Regions from separate parts of the Pseudomonas sp. SL4(2022) genome, predicted to be linked through region 2. Evidence: predicted binding sites of a transcription regulator. Region 2 holds the regulator's gene; each other region holds the start of a gene.
The links. The regulator FliA, encoded in region 2, starts transcription of late flagellar genes. The targets are predictions, from matches to a motif close to CTAAAGTTTNNNNNNNNNNNGCCGNTAA.
Positions count from the first base shown of each region.

Region 1: a site for FliA is predicted at 2,574-2,601, ahead of motA (flagellar motor stator protein MotA). Genes of this name have one in related genera too.
Region 3: a site for FliA is predicted at 1,974-2,001, ahead of OU997_RS20350 (methyl-accepting chemotaxis protein). Genes of this name have one in related genera too.

Region 1 is NZ_CP113060.1:2,372,917-2,379,165, reverse strand. It holds gene rsgA (small ribosomal subunit biogenesis GTPase RsgA) at 1-524, shown strand, start outside; gene motB (flagellar motor protein MotB) at 630-1,658, opposite strand; gene motA (flagellar motor stator protein MotA) at 1,667-2,518, opposite strand; gene OU997_RS11210 (HDOD domain-containing protein) at 2,636-4,150, shown strand; gene OU997_RS11205 (rhodanese-like domain-containing protein) at 4,197-5,012, shown strand; gene asd (archaetidylserine decarboxylase) at 5,040-5,903, shown strand; gene OU997_RS11195 (molecular chaperone) at 6,123-6,249, shown strand, end outside.
Region 2 is NZ_CP113060.1:3,243,639-3,249,887, forward strand. It holds gene flhF (flagellar biosynthesis protein FlhF) at 1-632, shown strand, start outside; gene fleN (flagellar synthesis regulator FleN) at 710-1,540, shown strand; gene fliA (RNA polymerase sigma factor FliA) at 1,537-2,283, shown strand; gene OU997_RS15335 (chemotaxis response regulator CheY) at 2,381-2,755, shown strand; gene OU997_RS15340 (protein phosphatase CheZ) at 2,775-3,563, shown strand; gene OU997_RS15345 (chemotaxis protein CheA) at 3,576-5,822, shown strand; gene OU997_RS15350 (protein-glutamate methylesterase/protein-glutamine glutaminase) at 5,866-6,249, shown strand, end outside.
Region 3 is NZ_CP113060.1:4,336,278-4,342,526, forward strand. It holds gene OU997_RS20340 (transglycosylase SLT domain-containing protein) at 1-838, opposite strand, end outside; gene OU997_RS20345 (TatD family hydrolase) at 1,063-1,887, shown strand; gene OU997_RS20350 (methyl-accepting chemotaxis protein) at 2,083-3,549, shown strand; gene OU997_RS20355 (acyl-CoA thioesterase) at 3,605-4,402, opposite strand; gene OU997_RS20360 (CHAD domain-containing protein) at 4,510-5,283, opposite strand; gene OU997_RS20365 (transglutaminase TgpA family protein) at 5,352-6,249, opposite strand, start outside.

The DNA of each region.
Region 1 (6,249 bases), 870 kb from region 2:
AGCAGAATGCCGTGGCACTCAACCGCATGCTTGGCGTGTACCGCGAGCTCGGTTATCCGCTGCTGGAAGTGTCCGCCCACGGCGGCGACGGCATGCAACAGCTGCAACAGCAACTCGATGGCCATGTCAGCGTCTTCGTCGGGCAGTCCGGGGTGGGCAAGTCGTCGCTGGTCAACAGCCTGTTGCCGGAAGTCGATACCCGCGTAGGCCCGCTCTCCGAACTGACCGGCAAAGGCACCCACACCACCACCACCGCGCGGTTGTTCCACTTCCCCGGCGGCGGCGAACTGATCGACTCCCCTGGGATTCGCGAATTTGGCCTGGTGCACGTCAGCCGTAATGACGTCGAAGCGGGCTTTATCGAGTTTCATGACCTGATCGGCCAATGCCGCTTCCGCGACTGCAAACACGACCGTGAACCGGGCTGCGCCCTGCTAAAAGCCCTCGAAGAGGGCCGCTTGCACCCGCAGCGCATGGCCAGCTACCGGCATATCCTGGCCAGCCTGCCGGAAGCCGAGTACTGAAAAGAATCGCCGGGAGCGATTTTAAATCGTCGCGCCGCAACGGCCCGCAGGCCATCAACAAAAAAGGCCGCGAACTGTCGCGGCCTTTGCGCGTACACACATCGGTTATTCAGCGGGCTGATCAAACTGCAATACGCCGTCTTCGAAGATATTCAGCCGTTCGCGTAGCGCCGCATCAGGCAAAGGAACCTCTGCTGCACCAGGCGTTGCCGACGTTGCCGCGGGTGCGGCAGCAGGCGCCTCGGCACCCGCAGGCTTATCAGCAGCCGTATCACCCTGCTCACCCTCGATAGCCCGCTGAGCTTTTTTGGTCAAAACCACAATGTCGATACGACGATTAACCGGATTCAACGAATTCTCCCGGTCAAACAACGCCGATGACGAATAACCCACCACCCTCGCCACCTGTTCATCATCATAGCCGCCAGCGACCAGCACGCGCCGTGCGGCATTGGCCCGATCAGCTGACAGCTCCCAATTGCCATAGCCACCGCGGCCGACAAAAGGCGCCGCATCGGTATGGCCACTGACACTGATCTTGTTCGGCACTGCCGCAATGGTGTCAGTCATGGCCAGCAGAATGTCTTCAAAATATGGCTGCAGGCGCGCACTGCCAGAGGCAAACATTGGCCTGTTCTCGGCATCCATGATCTGGATACGCAGACCGTCCTGAGTAATCTCGAAAAGAATTTGATCCTTGAAGTTCTGCAACTGGGGGTTTTCCTCAACCTTGTTCTGCAACTCCTGCAGCAACAATTCAAGACGCTCCCGCTCAACCTCTTCAGCGACAGATTCCGCCTGCTCCTTGCTGATATCGGCCTGATCACTTTCCTCGCTGGGTGTGGCCTCTTCCTTGGGTTCGGGGTTGAGGGTACGATCAGGCGCCGGCGTCGGAGAGCCACCCAGATCAATCACATATGGACTGGCACTCTCGGAAAACCCCACGGGGTCCTGAAAGTACCCGGAAATCAGCTTCTTCTGCTCGGGTGTAGCCACCGTCATCAACCACATCACCAAAAAGAACGCCATCATGGCCGTGGCAAAGTCGGCAAAGGCAATCTTCCAGGCACCGCCATGGTGACCACCGGCAGTCTTTTTGACCCTTTTGACGATAATCGGTTGATTGTTTTCCATGCTATGCCTTAGCCCCCACGCATAGCCTGCTCAAGCTCACTGAAGCTTGGACGATGTGCCGGGAATAGCACCTTACGGGAAAACTCGACAGCCAGCGATGGCGGCATACCGGACGCCGAAGCCACCAAACCGGCCTTGATCGCCTCATACACATTCAGCTCTTCCTTGGCGTCATGCTCCAAGGCCGCCGCTAAGGGGCCGAAAAAGCCATAGGACGCCAAGATTCCGAAAAAGGTACCCACCAGTGCAGTACCCACCTTCTGGCCAATTTCTGCGTTATCCGCCTCCGCAAGAATCGACATGGTAATTACGATACCCAGCACCGCCGCCACGATACCCATGGCTGGCATACCGTCAGCTACTTTTGCGACAGCATGCGCAGGGTGTTCAACTTCTTCCTTAAGGCTGGCAATTTCCATATCGAACAAGCCTTCTAGCTCGTGCGGGGCCATGTTGCCGGAGGACATGATGCGCAGGTAATCACAGATGAACGAGGTCATCTGCTGGTCTTTGAGGATGCCGGGGTACTTACTGAAAATCGGGCTTGCGGCAGGGTCTTCGACGTCAGCCTCGATGGCCATCATGCCTTCACGACGACTTTTATTGAGAATCTCATAAAGCAACTTGAGCACGTCAAGGTAATAGGCATGCGTGAAGCGCGAGCTGAACATGCTCAACGACTTCTTGAACACATGCATAAAGGCACTACCGGGGTTGGCCTGCAAAAACGCCCCCAACGCGGCACCACCAATAATCAGGATTTCATAGGGGTGAACCAACGCCATAAACTGGCCACCCGACAGGATGAAGCCGCCCAATACGCAGGCGAATACAACAATGATGCCGATGATTTTTGCCATAAAAAGAGACTAGCCACAGAGGTCAGAAAGGGACGGAGCAAAACAACCCTTCTATTTATCGGAAGTTTTGCGCGAGACTATAGCCAGTTAAGGTCAAAAGCCAGTTTGTCTCAACCCATGCCCAAACCAGCTCACTACCCGCGTACATTGAAAGACTGGCTCAAGCAGCTGGACGAGCAACTATTACCTGCGTCCAGCACAAGCTTGCAGTTGCTGCGCCAGGCACTGGCTGACAGCAATCGGTCACGACGCGAACTGGCCGAGCTGATGCAAAGCTGCCCGGCACTGGCGCTCAGCGTGCTGCGCGAGGCCAACAGCAAGAACGGTGGACTCAATGAGCAAACAGACAGCCTTGAAGCTGCCATCAGCCGACTCGGCCTGAGCCGTACGGAAGCATTGCTCAAGCGCATACCGAGCCTGCCGGAACAGGAGTTGAGCAAGCCGTACAGGCAGATATTGCTCATCAGCCAACATGCCAGCCAACAGGCCAACGGTTTGTTCGCCGGACGCCTGGCGCGTCTTTGGCAGGAGGTAAACTGGGGCAGCCAACTATTTCTTGCCCCGGTCTGGGCCCTGCTGTGCGCTCATCCGGAGTTATTCGATGCCTGGGAACAGCGCGTGTTACTCAAGGGAGAAGCGGCATGCAAAGTGGAACAGGAGTTGCTCGGCGTACCGTTGCTAACGCTGTGCCTAGCGCTCAGCGAACACTGGCGCCTGCCCGAGTGGGTAACCCTAGGCTATCGGCTGCTCGTCAATGATCGGCGCCTGCTGGTCAAGGCACTGCACATCGCACACCACAATGAGCACCCACTGCAACAACAGCAATGCCTGGATGAAGACAGCAATCTGCGCCGCTGGTTGACCCAACCGGCCAACAGTATTTTGCTGGCCAATTGCCTAGCCATCTCCGCGCACTTCGCCTGGAACAGCCTGCATACCCTGCGCTGGCAGCGGCTCACTGGCCTATTCCTGCAGCTGCCGCTGGACAGCGTGCAGCAGCAAATTCACCAGCATGCTGCCAGTAGCGCTCAGCAGCTTTATGACAATGACCTCTGGCACCCGGCCGAATCACTGCTGTGGCCATGGCAAGCGCGCCACCTGCAGCCCCCCGCCGAACCGCCCAAACCTGTCGAGCTCAGTGCGTGGCGCCAGCAATGTGGCCAGCTTCTCGCGCAGCCCAGCGCCTTCAGCAACGTCCTGCAACTAACGGCCTGCGCCAACCAAGCACTGCAAGCCTGTGGCATGCAGCGCGTATTGATTCTCCTCGCAGACCGTAATCACACCCGCCTGATGACCCAGCAGCACACCGGCCTGGACAAATCGGCCGACAGCCTCAGCCTTGACCCGCAGCAAAGCCAACTGCTGCGCCGCCTGCTCAGCACGCCGGCGCAACTGCGCCTAGGCCCGGGCAACATTGCCCAGTTCTCAGCCACGCTGCCTGGCACGCTCAAGAGCCTGTTCCCCAGTGAGCATCTGCTGATTCGCTCGCTGGCCAATAACAACCGGGTGGTCATGCTGATCTTCGCCGACCAGGGTGGCAACGCCTTCAGCGATACCAGCGTGCAGGGTTTCAGTAAAACCGTGCAATGCATTGAGCGGGCACTGAACACCTTTGCCAGCCGCGGGCGATAAGCTTCCGTTACAATCAGCCCCTTTGATACCTGCAAAGAGGCCCGGCATGAATGCCTTCGCTGAGTTGCCCCTGTTGATCGAGCCGGCCCAACTGGCCAGCCGCCTGAACACCCCCGGGATGATCTTGGTCGACCTGACCAGTCCTACGCGTTATGCCACCGGCCATATCCCCGGCGCGCGCTTTGTCGACCCCAAGCGCACCCAATTTGGACAGCCACCAGCGCCGGGCCTGCAACCTGATTGCGCACAACTGGAACACCTGTTCAGCGAACTGGGGCACACTGCGGACGCGGTCTATGTGGTCTACGACGATGAGGGTGGCGGCTGGGCAGGACGCTTTATCTGGCTACTGGATGTCATTGGCCACTCGCGTTACCACTACCTAGATGGCGGCCTCCACGCCTGGCTCGCCGAAGAACGCCCCCTCAGCGACGAGACCCCACCGGCCTGTAACACCCAGGTGGCGCTGACCCTAAACGATGTGCACACCGCGAGCCGCGAATACCTGCAAAGCCGTCTCGGTGCCACCGACCTGGCGATCTGGGATGCCCGCTCCCCTGAGGAATACAGCGGCGTGAAAGTCCTGGCACAAAAAGCCGGGCACATCCCCGGCGCCATCAATTTTGAGTGGACGGCCGGCATGGACAGAACGCGCGCCCTGCGCATACACCAGAACCTGCAGGCAATGCTCGACAACCTGGGCATCACCGCTGACAAAGAAATCATCACCCACTGCCAAACTCATCATCGCTCCGGGTTCACCTACCTGGCCGCCAAGGCCCTGGGCTACCCACGCGTAAAAGCTTATGCCGGCTCCTGGGGAGAATGGGGCAACCACCCCGACACCCCCGTCGAGCGCTAAATGCCCGCATCCACGTAAGGAATTCCCATGAAAGATCGTTTGTTTATCCTCAGCCAGTACCTGCTGCCGCACCATTTGTTGTCACGCCTGATCGGCTGTGCTGCCGAATGCAGGGCTGGCTGGTTCAAGAACCGCCTGATTAGCTGGTTTGCCAAGCAGTACCAAGTCAACATGAGCGAAGCTCAGGTCGAAGACCTGACCGCCTTCGCTCACTTCAACGACTTCTTCACCCGCGCCCTGAAAGACGGCGCGCGCACGCTCGACAACACCCCAGGCGCGGTACTCTGCCCAGCTGATGGTGCAGTCAGCCAGCTCGGCAAGATCGAACAGGGCCGGGTATTCCAGGCCAAGGGCCACAGCTTCAGCGTGATTGAGTTGCTAGGTGGTGACACTGAGCGTGCCGCGGCATTTATGGGTGGCGACTTCGCCACCATCTACCTGTCACCGAAGGACTACCACCGCGTGCACATGCCGCTGGCCGGCACCCTGAAAGAAATGGTCTACGTTCCTGGCCGCTTGTTCTCGGTCAACCAGACCACCGCAGAAAATGTCCCCGAGCTGTTCGCCCGCAACGAGCGCGTGGTTTGCCTGTTCGATACCGAGCGCGGGCCAATGGCAGTCGTACTGGTGGGCGCGATGATCGTAGCGTCAATTGAAACCGTCTGGGCCGGACTGGTCACGCCCCCCAAACGCACGCTGAAAACCGTTAAGTACGATGAAACTGCTCGCGCCCCGATCCACCTGGAAAAAGGCGCAGAACTCGGACGGTTCAAACTGGGCTCAACTGCCATTGTGTTGTTTGGCCCCGAGCAGGTGCAGTGGGTGGCGGAGTTAACCGCCAACAGCGCCGTAAGAATGGGCCAGGGACTTGGCCAACCGTTCGCCGAGTAACACCTCACGGCACGCTCAGCAACGCTGAAGCGTGCCGCACCAACGCATGCTGCGGAACCTTGGCACGCACTCACCAGTCACACCCAGATACCTTGTATGCCGAGTGCACCGGCACTTGGGCCATGGTCATGGCTGCGAGGCCTGCGAGATGCTGCTAGAGTCGAAGTACAACTCCTACGTATGACCCGCCTTGCCTGTGTGCTGGAGTCCCTGATTTAGATGGATAAACAGAATTCTCACTTGCTACTGCGCGTCACTACGCCAGATAAGCAAAGCCTGTCATTCTGCGACGCCAGCCCACGCGATCTAAACAAATGGGTGGATGGCCTACCCAAAGCCAACATTG
Region 2 (6,249 bases):
TGGGCAAGACCACGACTCTGGCTAAATTGGCCGCGCGTTATGTCCTCAAGCACGGCGCGCAGCATATTGCGTTGGTCAGCCTGGACAGCTACCGCATCGGGGCGCAGGAACAACTCAAGACCCTGGGGCGCATTCTTAATGTTTCGGTGACCCTGGTGGATCCTGGCCAGTCACTGACCCAGGCTCTGGCGCCTTTGGCACGCAAGCGCGTGGTGCTGATTGATACGGCTGGCCTTCCAGCCAACGATCCCGCTTTGCGCATGCAACTGGAAACACTGGCCAGCCGCGGCGTCAACGCAAAAAATTATCTGGTAATGGCGGCCACTAGCCAGGGCCAAGTGCTGAAAGCCGCCTACCATAGTTATAAGCGCTGTGGGTTGGCAGGCTGTATTGTCACTAAGGCGGACGAGGCAACCAGCCTGGGCGAGGTATTAGGGCTGGCTATTACGCAGCGTCTACCGGTAGCCTATCTCGCTGATGGGCCACGAATTCCTGATGATTTACAGGTGCCTCGCAGTCATCAGCTGGTCAGTCGTGCCGTAGGGCTGCAGGCAACCCAGGATCCTAGCGAAGATACAATGGCAGAGATGTTTGCCGGTCTTTACCAGCAGTCCGCGCGACGTGTCAGTTAAAAGGTTCCTTTCGGTTTGTGGTAGGCCTGACCGGCTAAAGTGGCTCCAGTCGAAGTTAGACAAGGTGTGTAGATAATATGGGTATGCATCCCGTTCAGGTGATTGCAGTAACCGGCGGCAAAGGTGGCGTCGGCAAGACCAATGTCTCGGTGAACCTGGCATTGGCTCTGGCTGACCTTGGGCGCAGGGTAATGTTGATGGACGCTGACCTGGGCCTGGCTAACGTCGATGTGTTGCTGGGCTTGAGTGCCAAGCGCACCCTGGAAGACGTTATCAGTGGTGAGTGTGAACTGCGTGATGTGCTGTTGCAGGGGCCGGGTGGCATTCGAATCGTACCGGCAGCATCCGGTATTCAGAGCATGGTGCAGCTGTCCCCCATGCAGCATGCTGGGCTGATTCAAGCCTTCAGTGACATCAGTGATAACCTTGATGTGCTGATTATTGATACTGCTGCCGGTATCGGTGATGGCGTAGTCAGTTTTGTTCGTGCGGCCCAGGAAGTGCTGGTGGTCGTGTGTGATGAGCCTACGTCGATTACTGATGCCTACGCGTTGATCAAGTTGCTCAACCGTGACCACGGTATGAATCGTTTCCGTGTACTGGCCAATATGGCGCACAGCCCACAGGAAGGTCGTAACCTGTTTGCTAAGCTGACCAAGGTGACTGATCGCTTTCTTGATGTGGCTCTGCAGTATGTTGGTGCCGTTCCCTATGATGAGTCAGTCCGTAAGGCCGTACAGAAACAGCGTGCGGTATATGAAGCCTTCCCGCGTTCGAAGTGTGCGTTGGCGTTCAAAGCAATAGCTCAGAAAGTTGACGCCTGGCCTTTACCAGCCAACCCGCGTGGCCATTTAGAGTTTTTTGTTGAACGCCTGGTGCACCAACCGATCGCGGACACGGCCACATGACAGCAGCCTCTGGACTTCGTATGTATAGCAAGGCGCAGGCGCAGGACTCCCAGCACCAGTTGATCGAGCGTTATGCGCCTTTGGTCAAGCGTATTGCCTACCATCTGCTGGCACGCTTACCGGCCAATGTGCAAGTTGATGATCTGATCCAGGCCGGGATGATCGGACTGCTTGAAGCGTCAAAAAAATACGATTCCAGCAAAGGTGCCAGTTTCGAAACATTTGCTGGCATCCGCATCCGCGGATCTATGCTTGATGAAGTACGTAAAGGTGACTGGGCACCGCGCTCGGTGCATCGCAACAGTCGTATGGTTAGCGATGCGATTCGCGTGATTGAGTCCAGAACGGGTCGTGACGCTAAAGATCAAGAGGTTGCGGCCGAACTCCAATTGAGTCTCGAAGATTACTACGGCATCCTTGGCGACACGCTGGGTAGTCGCTTGTTCAGTTTTGATGACCTGTTGCTGGATGGTGAACACAGTGGAGTAGGTGAAGACGCGAGCATTAACTGTCTTGAGCCTTCTCGTGATCTGGAAGATCAACGCTTTCAAGCAGCTTTGGCTGATGCTATTGCCAATCTGCCGGAGCGCGAACGCCTGGTGTTAGCGCTATATTACGATGAAGAATTAAATCTTAAGGAAATCGGCGAAGTACTGGGGGTTAGCGAATCTCGTGTAAGCCAACTACACAGTCAGTGTGCTGCTCGTTTGCGTGCTCGACTGGCTGATTGGCGCGCACATTGAGTTGAATTTGCTAACGCTGGGCCGGTTTCACGATTAAAGACGCGCACAGAGTGCTGGGTGCGTTTGGGACTGTACGGAGGTCGACTTGGACAAGAACATGAAAATCCTCATCGTTGATGACTTTTCAACGATGCGACGGATCATCAAGAACCTCCTGCGTGATTTGGGGTTCACCAATACCGCAGAGGCTGACGATGGCACTACTGCTCTGCCGATGTTGCAGAGCGGCAGCTTCGACTTTTTGGTGACTGACTGGAACATGCCCGGCATGACGGGAATTGATCTACTGCGCGCCGTACGTGCGGATGATCGCCTGAAAACACTGCCCGTGTTGATGGTGACTGCTGAAGCTAAGCGCGATCAGATCATTGAGGCAGCTCAGGCTGGAGTAAATGGCTATGTGGTTAAGCCGTTTACTGCGCAGGTTCTGAAAGAAAAGATCGAAAAGATTTTTGAGCGAGTCAACGGCTGATGTCTGCCACGAGGGTGCTATGGAACATAAAGATTCCGTTCACGGTGACCTTGAGTCAACCCTGAAATACAACGCTCGCCAATTGGTAGACAGCCTGGAACAGGGCAATTTTGGTGAAGCGGTACAGCTGATACATGAGCTCAACAAAGCGCGTGACCGCGGCTTGTATCACGAAGTCGGCAAACTGACCCGTGAGCTACACAATGCCATTGTGAATTTTCAGCTTGACCCACGCGTACCTCATGCAACCGAAATCTCTCAAATTACTGATGCAACTGAGCGTCTTAACTATGTTGTGACGATGACCGAAAAAGCGGCCAATCGCACCATGGATTTGGTCGAGCAGAGCGCTCCGCTGGTGAATGATCTGGCTGATGAGGCGCACAATTTGAGCACCGACTGGGGGCGTTTCATGCGCCGCGAAATGAGTGCTGATGGTTTTCGAGAGTTGGCCAAGCGAGTTGAGTTGTTTCTTGCGCGTAGCGAGCGAGACGGGGCCAAGCTGTCTTCGCATTTGAACGACATTCTTCTGGCGCAAGACTTCCAAGACCTGACAGGTCAGGTAATCAAGCGGGTTACCCAGTTGGTGACCGAGGTTGAAAGTAATCTGTTGAAACTGGTGATTATGGCCAGTTCAGTCGATCAGATTGCCGGTATTGAGCATAACCACGAATTGCTCCGTGCCGAGCGAGAAGAACAAAAAGAGCCTTCTCGTGGTGAAGGTCCGCAGATTCATGCCGATAAGCGTGAAGACGTCGCATCGAATCAGGATGATGTTGACGATCTGCTTTCCAGCCTGGGATTTTAGGAGCACGTCTATATGAGCTTCGGCGCCGATGAAGAAATCCTCCAGGACTTCCTGGTAGAGGCCGGCGAGATTCTTGAATTACTGTCCGAACAGCTCGTAGAGCTGGAAAGTCGCCCGGACGACATGAATCTGCTCAACGCTATTTTTCGCGGGTTTCATACCGTCAAAGGTGGTGCCGGTTTTCTCCAGCTCAACGAGCTGGTTGAATGTTGCCATATCGCAGAAAACGTTTTCGACATCCTTCGTAAGGGTGAGCGGCGTGTTGATTCGGCATTGATGGACGTAGTGCTGGAAGCTCTTGATGCGGTCAACGGCATGTTCACTGAAGTGCGTGAGCGGACGGAGCTGACACCCGCATCTCCCGAGTTACTCGCAGCGTTGTCTCGTCTAGCGGAGCCGGCAGGTTCTGAAGAGGTTGCCGGCGAGGAACCTTTAGTCGAACCGGCCGCAGAAGCAATTGAGGTCGTTGAGGAAGTAGCGGTTGCAGAGGCCGCAAGTGCAGGTTCTGATATCACTGACAGTGAGTTCGAGCAGCTGTTGGGCGCTCTTGATGGCGGCAGCGTCGACACCGTTACGCCCGAAACAGCCAGCAGTGACGAAATCACCGATGATGAGTTCGAGTCACTGCTCGATCAACTGCATGGCAAGGGTCAATTCGTCGCTGAAGCAAATGTTCCAGCCGCCGTGCCGGCCTCTGCAGCGCCGGCAGCAGCCACCAGTAGTGATGAAATTACCGATGATGAGTTTGAGTCGCTGCTCGATCAATTACACGGTAAGGGTCAGTTTGTCCCACCTGCTCCGGTCGAAGACACACCGGCCCCCAAGGTTGCCCAGGTGTCCGAGGTTCCTGGCGAAGACATTACTGACGATGAATTTGAGGCACTGTTGGATCAGCTTCACGGTAAGGGCAAGTTTGTCGAGCCTGAAGCGATTAAACCTGTAGCCGCTGCGCCGGAGCCTAAAGCTGCAGAGCCCGTGAAGCCTGCAGTTGTGGCTGCCAAGCCCGCAGCTAAGCCTGCCCCCAAGGTTGAAACAGCCAAAGCTTCTGCGCCCGCTGCACCCGTGGCAGATAAAGCTGCGCCCCCGAGCGAAGCTGAAACCACGGTGCGCGTTGACACTGCGCGGCTGGACGAAATCATGAATATGGTGGGTGAGCTGGTGCTGGTGCGTAACCGTTTGGTTCGTTTGGGCTCCAGTAGTGGCGATGAAGCGATGTCGAAGGCTGTATCAAACCTCGATGTCGTAACGGCAGATTTGCAAACTGCTGTTATGAAAACCCGCATGCAGCCAATCAAGAAAGTTTTCGGTCGCTTCCCGCGCCTGGTTCGTGATTTGGCCAGAAGCCTGAAGAAAGAGATCAATCTTGAATTGGTCGGGGAGGAGACGGATCTCGACAAGAACCTCGTTGAAGCACTGGCTGATCCGCTTGTGCACTTGGTGCGCAATGCGGTCGATCATGGCATTGAAACTCCAGAAGAGCGCGAGGCGTCGGGTAAGGCACGTGGTGGCAAGGTCGTGTTGTCTGCTGAGCAGGAGGGTGATCATATCCTGCTGTCGATTTCTGATGACGGCAAAGGTATGGATGCTGACGTGTTGCGTGCCAAGGCTGTAGAAAAGGGATTGTTGGATAAGGACGCAGCTGATCGCTTAAATGAGTTTGAATGCTACAACTTGATTTTCGCCCCGGGCTTTTCGACCAAGACAGAAATATCCGATGTGTCGGGCCGCGGCGTGGGCATGGACGTGGTGAAGACCAAAATTTCCCAGCTCAATGGCACCGTAAATGTGTTCTCGGTGAAGGGGCAGGGCTCGAAGATTGTTATCAAGGTGCCATTAACACTAGCAATCATGCCTACGTTAATGGTGATGTTGGCCAATCAGGCATTTGCTTTCCCATTGGTGAATGTTAACGAAATCTTTCACCTTGATTTATCGCGTACCAACGTTGTTGATGGTCAGGAAGTGGTGATTGTTCGCGATAAGGCCTTGCCTTTGTTTTACCTCAAGCGCTGGTTAATTGGCAGTGCTGCACATGTCGAGCAGGGTGAAGGTCATGTGGTTATTCTGTCTGTTGGCAGTCAGCGAATAGGCTTTGTTGTCGATCAGCTGGTTGGGCAGGAGGAAGTGGTTATCAAGCCTCTTGGCAAGATGCTGCAGGGCACTCCGGGTATGTCGGGTGCAACAATTACAGGCGATGGTCGCATCGCTCTTATTCTTGATGTACCGAGCATGCTCAAACGTTACGCACGACGTATGTGATTGTTCGTGATGCAGCTGTCTGTCGTACCGTTTAGGAGTGGTTATGGCTGTTAAGGTGTTGGTGGTGGACGACTCCGGATTTTTCCGCCGGCGTGTATCTGAAATTCTTTCGGCTGATCCAAACATTCAGGTCATTGGTACTGCTACCAATGGCCGTGAAGCCATCGAGCAGGCGCAGACACTCAAGCCTGATGTCATCACCATGGACTATGAAATGCCCATGATGGATGGCATTACGGCTGTTCGTAACATCATGCAGCGTTGCCCAACACCGGTCTTGATGTTTTCTTCACTGACGCATGAAGGCGCTCGGGTTACCTTGGATGCGCTTGAAGCGGGAGCGGTTGATTTTCTTCCCAAGAATTTTGAAGACATTTCGCGCAATCCAGAGCGCGTTAAACAGTTGCTATGCGAGAAAATTCATACA
Region 3 (6,249 bases), 1.1 Mb from region 2:
AAACGCGCTGGAACACGGCATCCAGATCCGCAGGATCTTTGTACCCCTTGAGAAAGCGATCAATGCTGGCGCCGAGCATTGGCGTATCTCGCCGCACATACCAGCGCATGTCACCGTCCTTGGATAGCTGCAGATGACGATCCAGGCGCAGCTTGGGCATCACCTTGGCCCAACGCTCGGCAATCGGCTGCTCGACCGCTGTTACCGCGAAAATTCCTGCCTGCACCATCTCCAGTACATCTTCGACGGCAAGGCTCGGGTCGACCCATTCGATGACAATGGGCGAGCGCTTCTTATCAATCAACTTCTGATTAAGCAGCCGAATCGCTTCGGCAGCCACACTACCCGCAGGTAATGCCAGGCTGCGCCCGGAGAGCTGTTCAAGATTCTGGTATCGCCGATTCCCCTGGCGAGCCACGATGATCAGCGGCACATCCTGGCGTATTGCAGCACTGGCGCTGAGCTTACTGCCACGCGGCATATTAAGCAGCTCTCCGGGGGCCACCAGATCGCCCTCACCGCGCTGCAGAGCCGCCAGCAACTGATCCTTGGCTCGCGGGATAAGCTTCAATTTGAGGCTACGGTCATCGCGCGCGTTGCGATTGAGGTACTGCTCAAAGGCTCGCAAACGGTGGTACTCAACGCCGATACTCTGGCCTTTGACTTCCCCCGAGCTGTTGCGGCTCTGATTGACCAGCACACGCAGTTCACCACTGCTACGAATGCTCGCCAAGTCTCGGGCAGCCTTGGGCTGCTCGACTTCCAGCGGCCCAGCCACACGTGCTACCGCTGTACAGGACAGCAGCAACAGGCAGCAGGTGAGCAACACTCGCAGCATCTGGGCTCCAGGGAAAAATGCTCGACAGATCAGCAACACGCCTGTCGGCTAACACATGACTGGCCGCTCGCGCGGGGCGCGGAGGTTCGCACAGCCCACCCATGGACGCCAGCCAGTTGTCACACAAAACATCACATAAACAGGATAACTATTTGTATTTATTGACCTTTTAAATAGACAAAAAAGCTCTGCTATGCTGCCCGGTCAATTCAGCAGGTAGCACCATGCAACTCATCGACATCGGCGTCAATCTGACCCACCCCAGCTTTGCCGAGCAACGCGAAGCCCTCCTCACTCGGGCCTATGCCGCAGGCGTCCAGCAAATGCTGCTGACCGGTACCCGCCTCGACGAAAGCCGCCATGCCTTGGAACTGTGCCGGCAATTGGATAGCAGCGGCACACATTTGTTCAGTACCGCCGGTGTCCACCCTCACGATGCCAGCAGCTGGAACAGTGACAGCTCTGCCGAACTCAAGGCTCTGCTGGACGATGTCCGAGTTCGCGCCGTGGGCGAATGCGGCCTGGACTTCAACCGTGACTTTTCCCCCAGGCCACAGCAGGAGCAGGTGCTGGAGCAACAACTGGCCCTGGCCGTGGAGTTGCAGCTGCCCGTGTTTCTGCATGAGCGCGATGCTGACGAGCGCCTGCTGGCGATCCTGCGTCACTACCGCGATCAGCTACCGGCTGCCGTGGTGCACTGCTTTACCGGGGAGAAACGCGCGTTGTTCAACTACCTGGATATGGACCTGCATATCGGCATCACCGGCTGGATCTGTGACGAGCGCCGTGGCAGCCACCTGCACCCACTGGTCAAGGAAATACCCCGTGGCCGCCTGATGCTGGAAAGTGATGCGCCGTTCCTGCTGCCCCGCAGCCTTCGGCCGAAACCGAAGAACGGCCGCAATGAGCCGGCTTTTCTGGTAGAGGTGCTGCGTGAAGTCGCATTGCACCGCGGTGAAACCGAACAGATTTTGGCGGCCCATACCAGCGCTGCGGCGCAGGCGTTTTTCCAATTGCCTGCACCCGGCAATAGCCAGCCACACACCTGAGCCCGCGGTTGATAAGGGTCAATAGGCCTGCGCAGGTTTTACCCGATACTGGTGGCACGGTGGCAAATGCTTTTATTGCCATCGGCCTAAACCCGACAGGGACTTCGCCGATACAGACTGTGCCGTCCATTGCATACCGAACATCCCATAACGCCCTGCGAGTAAGCAGCCAACCTCCACAAGGAAGAGATGTGCATGAGTCACTGGATTAGCGATCTTTCCCTGAAGTACAAATTCTGGGCCGTCAACGCGGTAGCCTTCTTCACTACGCTGCTGCTGGTGCTGTATGCCCTCCATCTGGAACATCAAACCCATCTGGACGCAGCCAAGCTTGCCGCCCAGCAGCAAGCCCGCCTACTGAGCCTGTGGCCGGCAGAGCAAGCCTTGCCCAGCGCTAATAACCTGCTGAAACTGACCAATGGGCAAACGCCGCGCCTACCGGACAACCAAGGCAGCGCTCTGGCCAATGCTCGCGGCTGGGTCGAGCTCAATGGCAGCGAAGGGTTGATCGGTGCCGAGGTCATCACCCGCCAGGACGGTCAGCGCCTGGCTGTCACCGCCACAGCGCCAAGCCCGACCGACATATTCCTTGACCGTGCGCCCAGCTATGCGCTGGTGGTTGCCCTACTGATGCTGCTGCTCCTGGCCGCCTCACAGTTGCTAATCCGCTTCCTGCTAAGCCACCTCAACACCCTCAAGGATGTCATGCTGCAAGTGGAGAAAAGCGGCGATCTCAGCGCCCGCGTCCCCCTCGACAGCCGCGATGAGGTGGGCCAGATGGCCAGTGCCTTCAATGCCATGCAAGCTGGCTACCAGCGAGTTGTCGGCATCGTCGCACAATCGGCAGCGCAGCTGGATGAAGGCGCCGAGCGCATGGCCAGCAGCATGCGTGACGTACGCCAGGGCATGCTTGATCAGCAGAGTGAAACCGAACAGGCGGCCACCGCGATCAACGAGATGTCCGCCACGGTGCACCACATTGCCGAACATGCTGCCGACACCCGCGATCAGTCCCAGAATGCCGAACAACTGGCACGCAGCGGCCAACAGGTGGTCAATCGAGTCACGCAGTCAATTTCCGGCCTGTCCAGCGGTGTGCAAGAGACCGCGCAGATGATCGAGCAACTGGCCGCCGACAGCCAGAAGATTGGTGGTGTGGTCAGCGAGATTCATGGAATTGCCGAACAGACCAACCTGCTCGCCCTCAACGCGGCCATTGAAGCCGCCCGCGCCGGTGAAATGGGCCGAGGTTTTGCCGTGGTAGCGGATGAAGTGCGCAACCTGGCCAAGCGTGTACAGGACTCCACTGACCTCATCACCCAGATGATCAATACCCTGCAAAGCGGCACACGCGATGCTGTGGACTTTATGCAGGACAGCTCGATCAAGGCCGATGAATGTGTCAAGCAGGCGGATGAAGCGGGTCAGGCGCTGGCAGCCATCACCGAATCCGTGGCGCATATGCGTGAAAGCAACACGCAGATCGCCGTGGCGGCCGAACAGCAAAGCCAAGTAGCTGAAGAGATGAACCGCGCGGTGATCCGCATCCGCGATGTCACCGAGCAAACCGTCGGACAGACCGGCGAGTCGGCGCTGACCAGCGCCAACCTGGCCAACCTGGCCGGCGAACTGAACAAGGCTATCCGCCAACTCAAGCTGTAGAGGACCAAGCAGCTATTGCCGTGCTGCACACTGCTGCAACGGCAGTAACCGGCGCTTAACCGAACACCGCCACCGTCTGCCGGCTGATGGCCAGCAACTCACCATTGGCCGTCCACATTGCTGCCGCCACGTGGCCGTACCCATCACGGGCATGCTCGATGTGCGCGCGGTAGAGGCACCAGTCCTGCGTCGTCAACGCACTCATGGGCTGCACGAACTCAATGGTCCAGGTCAACGTGCTGCCAGGCGCTGGCGCACTCAGGTGCGGCAACACGGCGGGCGGCCAGGCATCGACCAGGGCGAGCAGGTGAGCCTCACTGACAGGTTCAACCGCCGCCTGATCACGCAAACGTACCCAACCGCCCATGTCCCGCGATGTATTGCCGCTGAACGGCACGCCACCGAAGGCCCAGCGCATGGCCAGGTAACGGGTGAATTCAGGGGTGACGTTGGGGATATAAGGTAACTCCTGGCAGGCCTCCACGGCCGTGGCCTGCGGTGCCGGCTCAGCTGCGACCGCGATGTGCGACTCACGCCCGGCGCCGAAACTGCCCTGCACGATGGTCACCACCTGACCATCCTGTATCGCCCGGCCGAGCACCTGACTGACGGCCTTGCCTTCGCGCAGCACGTCCACTTCAAAACGCACCGGCACATCCGGCGCCGCCGGGCCCACAAAGGTCATGGCCAGGGAGCGCAGCGGTCGCCCGCTCGACACCTGGGCGCGCATGGCTTCATACACCAGCGCAGCCACCAGGCCACCAAAGCTGGCGCGACCCTGTCCCCACTGCGCGGGAATCAACACCGCCTGCGGGTTGTCGCGCACGGCCTGAAGTAACTCGGAAAAACCCATAACCACCTCGAAATCTGAAGATGCGGATGATCTTAGGGTAAAGGCAGCGATGAATGACACGACATTTCGGCCAAACAAGCCGAATGTATAACGACTCTTCAGCCAACTCAGCTGCTGGCGTGAACAAACCCTGCGGTCAATCCTTGCAAGGCCAGACTGGCTTGCTGCTCGGCACTCTGCATAGCGTCACGCCAAGCAAGCACGCAAGGCTGCAGATCCACCTCCGCTTCGGCACGTTGTAACCACTGCCAGTGGTCGTGCCAATCACCCAGCGCTGACTGCACCTGCTTTAGCTGCAAGCGCATACGCCCAGGCATATCGGCCAACGCTGGATAGGCCTCGGCGGCATAACGCAGACGCTTGACCAACAAGCGCAGGCGATGACGGTCATGGGCGGGGTCAAGCAGAGCCTGTGCCAGGCGTTTACGATCCTTGCGCAAGCGTTCCTTGATCAGTTTATGCAGGCCGTGCAGTTGCCCATTGCTGGCAGCCTGGCGCCATTGCTCTGGCCAGTCATCCAATGCATCAAGCAAATGCGCCAACGGTGCACTGTCCAATAGCTGCAGATAGCCTTGCTGCAGCAGTGGCATCCGCGAGTACGCAGCACTCTCGTGACCTTGCTGTTGCAGATAAGCCTGCAGCACTTCAAGATCGCGCAGTGGACCGCTCAAGCGCCCCAGCTCGGCCGCACGCTGCTGCAAGGCCTCACAGACCGCGACCGAAGATAACGGCCGCAGCAGGCTGCGTAATTGGCGCAAGGCAATACGCAGATCGTGCAAGGCCTCGTCATCGGTGCACACACGTAGCCGCTCGCGGCAGGCAAACAAACGCATTTGAATGCGTAGTACGTGTCGCGGTATTTCATCAATCATGCCTTGCATCGCCTCACTCCTGTGATATCGCACCCAGCTTATGCACTGGTTGATTAGCCACAAGTGGCCAATGGTCGCTATGAGTCCAAACGAGTAAGCCGCCAAGGCAATGCCTGCCGCAGCGCCTTTAGATGCTGACGTAACTGCACAGCAGAAGGTTCTTGCCCGGCATAGCGCTGAGCCTCGAACGCGGCTGCAAAGTTGCCAATCGCTTGCGCCTGGGCCGGCATCTGCTGGGCTGCCCGCGCGGCATAGTCGCGCGGGCCTTCACCGGGTTTGCGTGGCACACCATGACGCGCCAGCAAACCCTCGAAACGGCGGAACAAGCGCTGCTGCACATCGCGCTCGCGCTGCCAGGGCTTGAACAGCCAAAGTGAAAGCAAACCGAGCAGCAGCGCCCCGCCGCCGACCAGGCCGATCACCAGCGATTGGGCATCCACCCGACCCAACCAGCGCTGGAGAAACTCCAACTGCTGCTGACTCTGATAGCCCAATACCCAGCGTTGCCAGCCGTAGTTGATGTTGTCCCAGGCCAGACGCAATTGATTCAACCAACTGAGATTGCGGTAGCGCAGTGGGGAAAAGGGCGAGTCTTCAAGAAAACTCTGCTCGTCAGCCAAGGCTTCTTCCAGGCCCATTTCGACCCGTTCGGGGGCTACCTGGAAGGTCGGATCGACACTGACCCAGCCCTGCCCCTCTTGCCAGTATTCGACCCAGGCATGGGCATCGAACTGACGCACCTGTACGTAATTGCCCGTGGGGTTGTACTCACCGCCCTGATAACCCGCCACCACCCGCGCTGGAATGCCGGCCGCACGCAGCACATAGGTCATGGCTCCGGCGTAGTGGGCGCAGAAGCCGCTGCGGGTTTCGAACAGAAAATCATCAATATTGTTTACGCCTAACGTTGGCGGAGTCAGGGTGTAAGCAAAGGGCTCACGGTTGAAATGGCTAAGCAGCGCCTGCACCAGCTGT